DNA from 3 places in the Rhizobium sp. LjRoot98 genome. Region 1 is predicted to be linked to each of the others. Evidence: predicted binding sites of a transcription regulator. Region 1 holds the regulator's gene; each other region holds the start of a gene.
The links. The regulator LexA, encoded in region 1, represses DNA repair genes until DNA is damaged. The targets are predictions, from matches to a motif close to TGTTCNNNNTGTGTTCNG.
Positions count from the first base shown of each region.

Region 2: the regulator LexA is predicted to act here: its motif matches at 1,763-1,780, upstream of ACSQ3J_RS24105 (ATP-dependent helicase).
Region 3: the regulator LexA is predicted to act here: its motif matches at 1,659-1,676, upstream of ACSQ3J_RS00300 (DNA polymerase IV).

Region 1 covers NZ_CAXUPW020000017.1:17,695-20,958, reverse strand. The annotation lists gene ACSQ3J_RS28730 (SDR family oxidoreductase) at 1-59, shown strand, start outside; tRNA gene ACSQ3J_RS28725 (tRNA-Asn) at 134-208, opposite strand; gene ACSQ3J_RS28720 (hypothetical protein) at 430-708, shown strand; gene ACSQ3J_RS28715 (hypothetical protein) at 768-1,088, opposite strand; gene lexA (transcriptional repressor LexA) at 1,352-2,062, shown strand; tRNA gene ACSQ3J_RS28705 (tRNA-Cys) at 3,152-3,225, shown strand.
Region 2 covers NZ_CAXUPW020000009.1:165,925-169,188, reverse strand. The annotation lists gene ACSQ3J_RS24115 (general stress protein) at 1-458, shown strand, start outside; gene ACSQ3J_RS24110 (hypothetical protein) at 689-1,066, shown strand; gene ACSQ3J_RS24105 (ATP-dependent helicase) at 1,828-3,264, shown strand, end outside.
Region 3 covers NZ_CAXUPW020000001.1:50,928-54,191, forward strand. The annotation lists gene ACSQ3J_RS00285 (response regulator) at 86-457, opposite strand; gene ACSQ3J_RS00290 (DUF3572 domain-containing protein) at 616-894, shown strand; gene ACSQ3J_RS00295 (hypothetical protein) at 897-1,538, shown strand; gene ACSQ3J_RS00300 (DNA polymerase IV) at 1,681-2,970, shown strand; gene ACSQ3J_RS00305 (L,D-transpeptidase family protein) at 3,074-3,264, shown strand, end outside.

The DNA.
Region 1 (3,264 bases):
GCTACATGACCGAGGTGCAGGATGCCGGAAAACCGGCGGACGCCAGTGGTTACCGGTAGGACATGAAGGCGGCGCAGGGCGGTATTGCCAGAAACCAAAAAGGCCTTGCTTTTTCAGCAAGGCCTTTGGAAATTGGCTCCCCGGGCCGGATTCGAACCGGCGACCTGTCGATTAACAGTCGAATGCTCTACCGCTGAGCTACCAGGGATAATCTGCGGCGGTGTGTGCTGCAGAAGTGAGGCTGCTAATACAAATGCTTTTCCGATTTGCCAAGCGGTTTTTCAAAAAAAATGCACAATCTTGTCTGATTGTGGACAACTCCCCATGTGAGAGTTGAAAGCGCGCCGTTGATTTGCCGGGGGTAAACCCGCAGGATTGCAGCGTTCGCAGGGCATGGCGGGTGGCCAGACATTTGGCAGGTGGTATTTGATGGCAGAACAGCGGAAAACAAAAAAATTCGGCATCGATGCCCGCACCCACGAACTCGTCATCGGCACGTGGCGCATGCGGCTGCCGCAATCGCGCCTTTTGCGCATTTCCATCGGCGGCGCGCTGATCTTTGGCGGCATTCTCGGTTTTCTCCCGGTTCTCGGTTTCTGGATGATTCCCCTTGGCCTTCTCGTCCTGTCGCACGACCTTGCCTTCGTCCGGCGAAAGCGGCGGCGGCTTTCGGTCTGGTGGGCGCGCAAATGGCCGGCTTCCAGCTAGGAAGCTGGGCGTAAGGCCTTCTCCCGATTCGGCAGAGGCTTGAGCCGGATCCGATCCGCTTATCCGCCTGAGCCTGTCTGTGGCGTCGGGTCCTTGTCCGCAGGTGCCATTTGCGCCGGATCGGCCGGGGTTCCCTGCGTGGCCGGAGCGCCATTGTTCGGGGCAGGCAGCTTTTCCTCAACCTTGGTCGCAGCGTCGTTGTCTGTGCTTTCGCCAAACACTTCCGCACCGGCCCAGGCGAGCATTGCAAGGACCAGGCCGCAGATTAATACCATCAGTACCGGCCGGCCTAAAAAGCCTTGACGGGCCTGCACGCCGCTCAATTCCACGGTTTTCTGCACATCGGCATCGGAAGCGCGCTCATCGGTGTATTTCGCCATCAAAGCCTCCTCGGACGGCATCCGGAGCAGGCCGTCCATCGCATTGTTACGAGATAAACCGAAACGGTACCGGCCGCGCAAAGGTTCCAACAGATAGCTTCCCGCGATAAATGGCAGGCGGAATGCTGAGCGGAAAGGAGCCGCTATGCAGCATGATTTTCTGTTGCGTTGAAAACACTCACGAATTTTAGGGACTTGCGGAACACATATGGAACAGATAGTGTTCGTTCTTGATTTGTTTCTCGATTCTGGAGTGATCGTTCATGCTGACCCGCAAGCAACAGGAACTGCTTCTGTTCATTCACGAAAGAATGAAGGAATCGGGCGTACCGCCATCGTTCGACGAGATGAAGGATGCACTGGATCTTGCGTCGAAATCCGGCATTCATCGGCTGATTACAGCGCTTGAGGAGCGAGGCTTCATCCGGCGTCTGCCCAACCGGGCGAGGGCGCTGGAAGTGATCAAGTTACCAGAAGCCTATACCACGAGCCTCCAGCCCAAGCGCGGCTTTTCACCGAGCGTCATCCAGGGCAGTCTTGGTGCACAACCGGCACCTGCCGCACCCGTCAAGGCCGCCGCAAACAACGATACCGTCTCCATACCGGTCATGGGCAGGATCGCCGCCGGCGTACCGATCTCCGCGATCCAGAACAATACACATGATATTTCCGTGCCGCTCGAGATGGTTGGGACCGGTGAGCACTACGCACTTGAAGTGCGCGGTGATTCGATGATCGAGGCGGGCATTCTCGACGGCGACACGGTCATCATCCGCAATACGAACAGCGCCAGCCCCGGTGAAATCATCGTCGCCCTGGTTGATGACGAGGAAGCGACATTGAAGCGGTTTCGCCGCAAAGGCGCCTCGATCGCCCTGGAAGCCGCCAACCCTGCCTATGAGACGCGGATTTTTGGACCGGACCGGGTCAAGATACAGGGAAAACTCGTCGGGCTGATCCGCCGTTATCATTGATCTGATATCACTTCAGCTATGGCAGCTTAAAGGAGTGGGGAAGATTGCGTGATTTGTAGACATGGCTGCAAACCTGTCACCGTCCGGCGCGACGATAGTTTTGCCCCCTGAAAGATAATGCCTTAGCGACCTCATGAACCGACCGGAGCACTCTAAATCATGAGTAGCGGCGGAAATAAGGGACATGATTTTTCCTTCAATACGCCCGATTAACGGGCTGTAAGCCTATGAATTTTCAATGCGGCTTGCGCATCGGCAAATGTTGCCGTTCCCCTATCGCACCCTATTTTTGGAACCTATTTAGTAGGATTTCGTTGACCTATCGGCTCTATTCGTGGACGGAACCCAGGAGGCCAATGTGAGAACCGTTTTTACAAAAGTTTTGGTCGTGGCATTGATGGCCACAGTCATTTCGACTGTTCAGGCACCAGCATCGTTGGCCCAATCCTTGGACATATACATCGGACGCGACAGTCCCGCAGTTGAATACAGAGACCGGCGATACAATAATGAGTATCGTCCGCGCAGCAATTGCAGTGAACGGCAGGCAATCCGCCGTGCCTATCAGTACGGAATGCGTGATCCCGGCATCCGCTCGATAAACCGGCGCCTTGTTGTCGTTGACGGCATTGGACGCCGTGGCGAATACACTGTCTTGAAACTTGCAAACCGCCAGGGTTGCCCGCGCGTCAATTGAGACGTGGACAGATAATGCGGATCGCTCCAGCCAAGAGCTGAACGATTGGCATCGTTAGGGCGTTAGAAACAGTGCCGTTTCGCTAAGGGCTTTGGCGCTTCATCAATCGAACAGCCGACGGCAGCACTTGCGCACCAATTCACGAATCCGTCGCCCGTCACCTTCGTGAGAATGCGCCCGGCAACAGGGCAGGGACGTGGCGCTTTGACCGGGACGCCGCAATCTCGTTTTCGGCTCCTCGCACACCGGCTTGTTCATCCCCAAAGCTGTGGAAGAAGGGTTCGGAAACGGCATCTCAGAAATGACCAAGAACGTTTTTCAGAAATACCCTCTTGCGATTTGTCTAGGATCATTCTAAACCGCCGCCACAGTTCGACTATTTGAACTGGTGAGGCCTCGTGGCGGAGTGGTGACGCAGAGGACTGCAAATCCTTGCACCCCGGTTCAATTCCGGGCGAGGCCTCCAAACCTTTCTTGCTCCACCAGTAAGACCTTGAAATCAATC
Region 2 (3,264 bases), on a different contig from region 1:
CCGAAGGTGCTGGGACCGGCGCGGGCATCGGTGCTGTCGTCGGCGGTGCTGGCGGCCTCCTGGCTGGCCTTGGGATTATGGCTATTCCGGGGGTCGGTCCGGTTGTTGCCGCAGGCTGGCTTGCGGCGACCGCGGCCGGCGTTGCAGCGGGCGCCCTTGCCGGCGGCGCTGCGGGAGGCCTGATCGGAGCGTTGACTGACTCCGGCGTGCCCGAAGAACATGCCCACGTTTTTGCCGAGGGTGTGCGCCGCGGCGGAACATTAGTCACTGCTAAAGTCGACGATACACGCCGCGCGGAAGCAGAGGCGATTTTGAAGCAGACCAACTGGGTGGATCCTGTCGAACGCCGCCAGGCTTATGCAGCGCAGGGTTGGACACGGTTCGACGAAACGGCAGCTCCTTACGGTCCTGACGAAATTGACCGCGAGCGGGAGCGTTACACCCGCCGCACCCTTTGATCCCGTTGACACGCGAAACGATGAAGGGCCGGTTCGTTCCGGCCCCATTCGTCTGCCCGACACAGGAAAATGCAAGACGATGCGGCAGGCGCCCTCGCTCGGGCTCCATCGGTTCGGCATCCTTCGCGTAACCTGGCCGGTGGCCAGCAAGCACTGACCGAATGCGCCGCAATCACATATCCTTCTCGACATGAACCTTTTACGCCGCATGCCGTTTATCTCGATAGCAGATGATCAATCCAAGTGCGAGTTCGCCAACAATCAGTCAAGCTTTGCTCCGGCCCGAAAAGGCCAGACCTGCCGAAAACCGACCTGGCAAAAAGGACAGCCAATTGACCTACATAGCCTCTCCAAAATTTGCATCCGATTCCCCGAACCGCGCGGAAGATTGCGAGCAGTGTTTGACCTCGGCTTTCCTGCATCTCCATGACGCCGTGCCGCCAGAAGACGACATTGGCATTGAAGCCAAACTGGTAAGTTCGGCCGTTGAAGCCGGGTGGGACGAGCATGAAGTCAGAAGGGCCGTGGAGCGCCTTCGAAACCAGCATTTGGAACAGACACCGCATGTTCTGCAAAACCCGGGATATGTCCCGTCCTCATCACTGTAACGCCCGCGGACTACTCTGGTCAGGCATGTGATGCCGCTCCCCAAATCACAACTGGTTCGCTCGCATAGACGATCCCCCCGACTGATATCGGGCCACTCGTTTGGCGTTGCGCCTTGGAAGCGCACGCGTCCTGATGGAAGAGCAGAGCGGGTGGAAAACTTACAGGCCAAGGAAAGCCGGCGGATCTCTCAGTGCTTTGCGCGCCGAGCCTGATCGTAGCATTACCAATCTCGAAACCTAAAACTGCCGCACTGGAAGCGCTGGTTCAGGGCCGAGCGTCGGTGTCTGGTCCCCGCTATCAGTTTTGACTAACCCGATCCTGCGTTCAAGACGGACCATGGCCAGAGGCTCAATGCGTGGTTGGCCCGCGACCCGATGAAATCCCTCGATTTCATTGCAGGCATCGACGTCGGTCATTGGAACATAGGGCGGAAAGCGAAAGACGGGGAACCTCCGAAAACCTTTTTGCCTCCCTGACCACCGACGCGAACGCGTTGGTCAAGCCAACCAACCCGAAGGCGATACCGGTCCTTCTATTTTCCACAGGAAGAAGCAGATGTTTTGTTGCGCTATAACAACGCAGACGGCGGGCAAACGGATGCATTTCTCCACAATGCGGCGAGGCTCCGTGCCTGGATTTGAAACAGAAACGCACAAAACCCAAATCGTGGTTTCCAACGGCGCCTCAAAACGATATGTTCCGTTTTTGTTCGGAGATTAAACCCCCTGCCGAAACCATTCCCAGCCAACCGGGACGCATTATGGCACAAGCCTATCTGGAAAAACTCAACGACCAACAGCGCCGTGCCGTCGAGTATGGCGTTGGCCTGCCGAAAGCCTCGATCGCGGGTCCGTTGTTGATTATCGCGGGCGCGGGATCAGGCAAGACCAATACGCTTGCCCACCGTGTCGCCCATCTCATCGTCAACGGCGCCGACCCCCGGCGTATCCTTTTGATGACGTTTTCACGCCGGGCAGCGTCGGAATTGTCACGGCGGGTGGAACGCATTTGCAGACAGGTGATCGGCAGCAATGCCGCCCTGTTGACAGACGCGCTTTCGTGGGCGGGAACCTTCCATGGCATTGGCGCGCGTCTGCTGCGCATGCACGCAGCACAGATTGGCTTGAATGCCGATTTTACCATCCACGACCGCGAGGATAGTGCCGACTTGATGAACCTTGTGCGGCACGAACTCGGATTTTCGAAAACGGAAACACGGTTTCCCACAAAAGGAACCTGTCTGTCGATCTATTCGCGGACCGTCAATTCCGAGGCTGCGTTGGCCGAGGTCGTGCGCAACCATTATCCTTGGGCGTCGATGTGGCAAGAACAGCTGAAATCTCTGTTCAGTGCCTATGTCGAGGCCAAGCAGAAGCAGAATGTCCTCGATTACGACGATTTGCTGCTCTACTGGGCGCAAATGGTCGCCGATCCGGAACTGGCCGAAGAAATCGGCAACCTTTTCGACCATGTCATGGTCGACGAATATCAGGATACCAACAAGCTTCAATCATCCGTATTGATGGCCTTGAAACCGGGTGGTCATGGCCTAACGGTCGTGGGTGACGATGCGCAATCGATCTACTCGTTTCGCGCAGCCACCGTCCGCAACATCCTCGATTTTCCAGGCTCATTTAGTCCGGCCGCCGATATCATCACGCTCGACCGGAATTACCGGTCGACACAGCCGATTCTTGCCGCCGCCAACGGGGTGATCGATTTGGCGCGCGAGCGTTTCACCAAAAATCTCTGGACCGAGCGCCAATCTGAACAGCGTCCGAAGCTTGTCACCGTAAAAGACGAAATAGATCAGGCGAACTTCATCGTTGACGAGGTCCTCGCAAACCGTGAGGGCGGCATGACGCTGAAGCAACAGGCCGTGCTGTTTCGCACATCGAGCCACAGCGGGCCGCTTGAGGTGGAGTTGACCCGCCGCAACATTCCTTTCGTCAAGTTCGGAGGTCTCAAGTTTCTCGACAGCGCCCATGTCAAGGACATGCTGGCAGCGCTGCGGTTCTCCCAGAACCCACGCGATCGCGTCGCCGGCTTCCGTCTTTTAAACATGCTGCCCGGGATTGGACCGCAGACGGCTGGAAAAATCCTCGATGCGATCGCCGCCGATCCCGAGCCGCTTGTTGCCTTGGGAGAGATCCCGGCTCCGCCGAGATCCTCACAGGATTGGCCGTCTTTTGTCTCC
Region 3 (3,264 bases), on a different contig from region 1:
ACAGAAAGCCGGTTCAACTTTCAAATTCGTCTCATGCGCAAGAATATCGTTAAGGGGCTTCTTATTGGAAGCCCCTGGCGCCGCATCAGGCATCGCCCAAATAAGTTTTGATCGTCTCAATAAATTTCGGCACCGAGATCGGCTTGGAAACGTAGGCTTCGCAGCCTCCTTGCCGGATACGCTCTTCATCACCCTTCATCGCGAAGGCCGTAACGGCTATCACGGGGATGACATGCAATTCGTCATCTTCTTTCAGCCATTTCGTCACCTCAAGCCCGGAAACCTCCGGAAGCTGGATGTCCATAAGGATCAGGTCTGGCCGATGTTTACGAGCAAGATCAAGGGCTTCCATACCATTTCGGGTCTGAATGGTCGTGTACCCCGATGCCTCGATCAGGTCACGAAAGAGCTTCATGTTCAGCTCATTGTCTTCAACAATCATAACCTGCTTGGGCATTTCGATCCCTTGATTTACGGTTCCGGCTTGCATGACCATCACATCGCTATAAGTTGCGGCGCGACTGAGCTCACGGCCCCGGAAGCTTGAAGCTACAGCGATTTGGTTGAAAAACCGGTAATATCCGGTAAAAAATTACCTCAATCCGACAAGGACGAATGCGCGTGACCTCATCCGAAGAAACAGCGATTGCCATCCTCGGCTGGCTTGCAAACGAGCCGGAACTGCTGGGGCGTTTCCTGGCATTGACGGGCACTGATCCATCGTCGCTGCGCCACGCCGCCGCCGATACAGGCTTCCTTACCGGCGTCGTCGATTTCCTGATGGGCCACGAACCGACGCTGCTGGCCTTTTGCGAGACAACCGGCACACGGCCCGAGGATGTGGTGCGGGCGCATCTCATGCTGTCGGGACCAGACAATCCCGGGGATTTCTGACCGTGACGGATATCCTCGATTTCGACCATATCCGTCTGACGGACAGGCCGCTGATCGTCTGCGATATCGACGAAGTCGTGCTCGAATTCCTGACGCCGTTTCGCAACTTCCTGCGCTCCTGCGGCCGTGATCTTTTGCCCCGCTCCTTCCGCCTGCATGGCAATGTCATCGACCTTGACACTGGTTTGCCGGTCGACGATGCGATGACGAGCGAACTGCTGGAGACGTTCTTTCGCCTGCAGGGCCAGTGGCAGACACCTGCCGATCTCGCAGTCGATACCTTGGCCGGGCTTTCCACCGATGCCGATGTCGTCTTTCTCACGGCGATGCCACCCCGCCACACCAGCGTGCGCCGGGCACTGCTCGACCGCCATGGCCTGAACTATCCCCTGCTTGCCAGCGAAGAACCCAAGGGCCCGATCATCAAGCGCCTGCACGATGCCAGGGATGTGCCGCTGGTCTTCATCGATGATATCCTGCGCAACCTGCAGTCCGTTCAGACCCATGCGCCTGATTGTCTGCTGATCAACCTGATGGCAAACGCCCAATTCCGGGCCATGGCGCCGGACCCGGGCGGCGGAATCGCCAAGGCGGACTGCTGGACGGATGCGGACAGGATCATCCGTGCCCATCTGGTGGGTTAAACGGCGGGCAACGAACCGATCCCGGGCAAAAGAACAGCCGCCGTTTATCTTTCCCTTGAAGCCCATCAAGATTGCCTCTCCATACCTTGAGACTCGTCAGCTTAGGGCGTATCGTGAAAATGTTCAACTTTTGTTCCGATCGATGCAAACAGACGCGCAGCAATTTCCGGGGTTTTGCCGAGACTGCCTCACAGGCCAACCGGCCGGCATTCGCCGGTGCCGGGCCTGCGGCAGCCCGCGCCTGCTCTATCATTCCGAACTCTATCAGCTGACACTCGCCCATATCGATTGCGATGCCTTCTATGCTTCGGTCGAAAAACGCGACAATCCCGAATTGGCCGACAAGCCTGTGATCATCGGCGGCGGCAAGCGCGGCGTCGTCTCTACCGCCTGCTATATCGCTCGCATTCACGGGGTACGGTCCGCCATGCCGATGTTCAAGGCGCTGGAGGCTTGCCCGCAAGCCGTTGTCATCAAACCGGACATGGAAAAATACGTGCGGGTCGGCCGCCAGGTGCGCACTCTGATGCAGGAACTGACGCCGCTGGTGCAGCCGTTGTCGATTGATGAAGCATTTCTGGAGCTCCAGGGCACCGAGCGGCTGCATCATGATCCCCCTGCCCGGACATTGGCCAGATTTGCCCGCCGGGTCGAACAGGAGATCGGCATTACTGTTTCGGTCGGCCTGTCCTATTGCAAATTCCTCGCCAAGGTGGCGTCCGACCTGCAGAAACCGCGCGGCTTTTCGGTGATCGGCGCTGCCGAAGCATTGGATTTCCTCAAGGACAGGCCGGTGACGCTGATCTGGGGCGTCGGCAAGGCCTTTGCGGCAACCCTGGAGCGCGACGGCATCCGCACCATAGGCCAGTTGCAGACAATGGACGAAACCGTCCTGATGAAGCGCTATGGCACATTGGGCCAGCGTCTCTACCGGCTGTCGCGTGGCCAGGATGAGCGCAGCGTTGAAATCAACGGCGAAGCCAAGAGCGTTTCCTCGGAGACCACCTTTAACGATGACCTGTGCGACTATGACGATCTGGTCACACATCTGCGCCGGTTGAGCGAACAGGTGGCCCACCGGCTGCGCAAGGCCGACATTGCCGGCCAGACGGTGGTGCTCAAGCTGAAGACCGCCGACTTCAAGAGCCGGACGCGCAACCGCCGCCTCGACAGCCCGACCCGGCTTGCCGACCGCATCTTCCGCACCGGCATGCAGCTTCTGGACAAGGAAACCGACGGGACAAAATTCCGGCTGATCGGGATCGGCGTCTCCGACCTTTCCAATCCCGATCTGGCCGATCCGCCGGATCTCGTCGATACGCAGGCGACGCGGCGCGCGGCTGCGGAAGCTGCGATCAATACGCTGCGCGATAAGTTCGGCAAGGCGACGGTCGAGACCGGTTATACGTTCGGCAAGGACCGGCGAAAGTAGCAGGCTTCACATTCTCGTGTTCCAGACGGAACGGCAAAGCTTCCTTAAACCTATCAAACTAGGCTCATCTTCTGTCTCTTGCGTCCGGATGTTCCTGATGGTTTTGCGTTTTACATTTGGTCTCGGCTTCGCCCTCGCCTTGTCTGCCAGCGTTGCGTTTGCAAGCGAGCAAGCTCCTCTGCAGATCGTGGTTTCCAGGGACCAGCAGTCACTCGTGGTCTATGACGGCGATACGGTGGTCGCCACCTCCAATGTCTCGACCGGTAAGGCCGGCCATTCGACGCCAACCGGCAT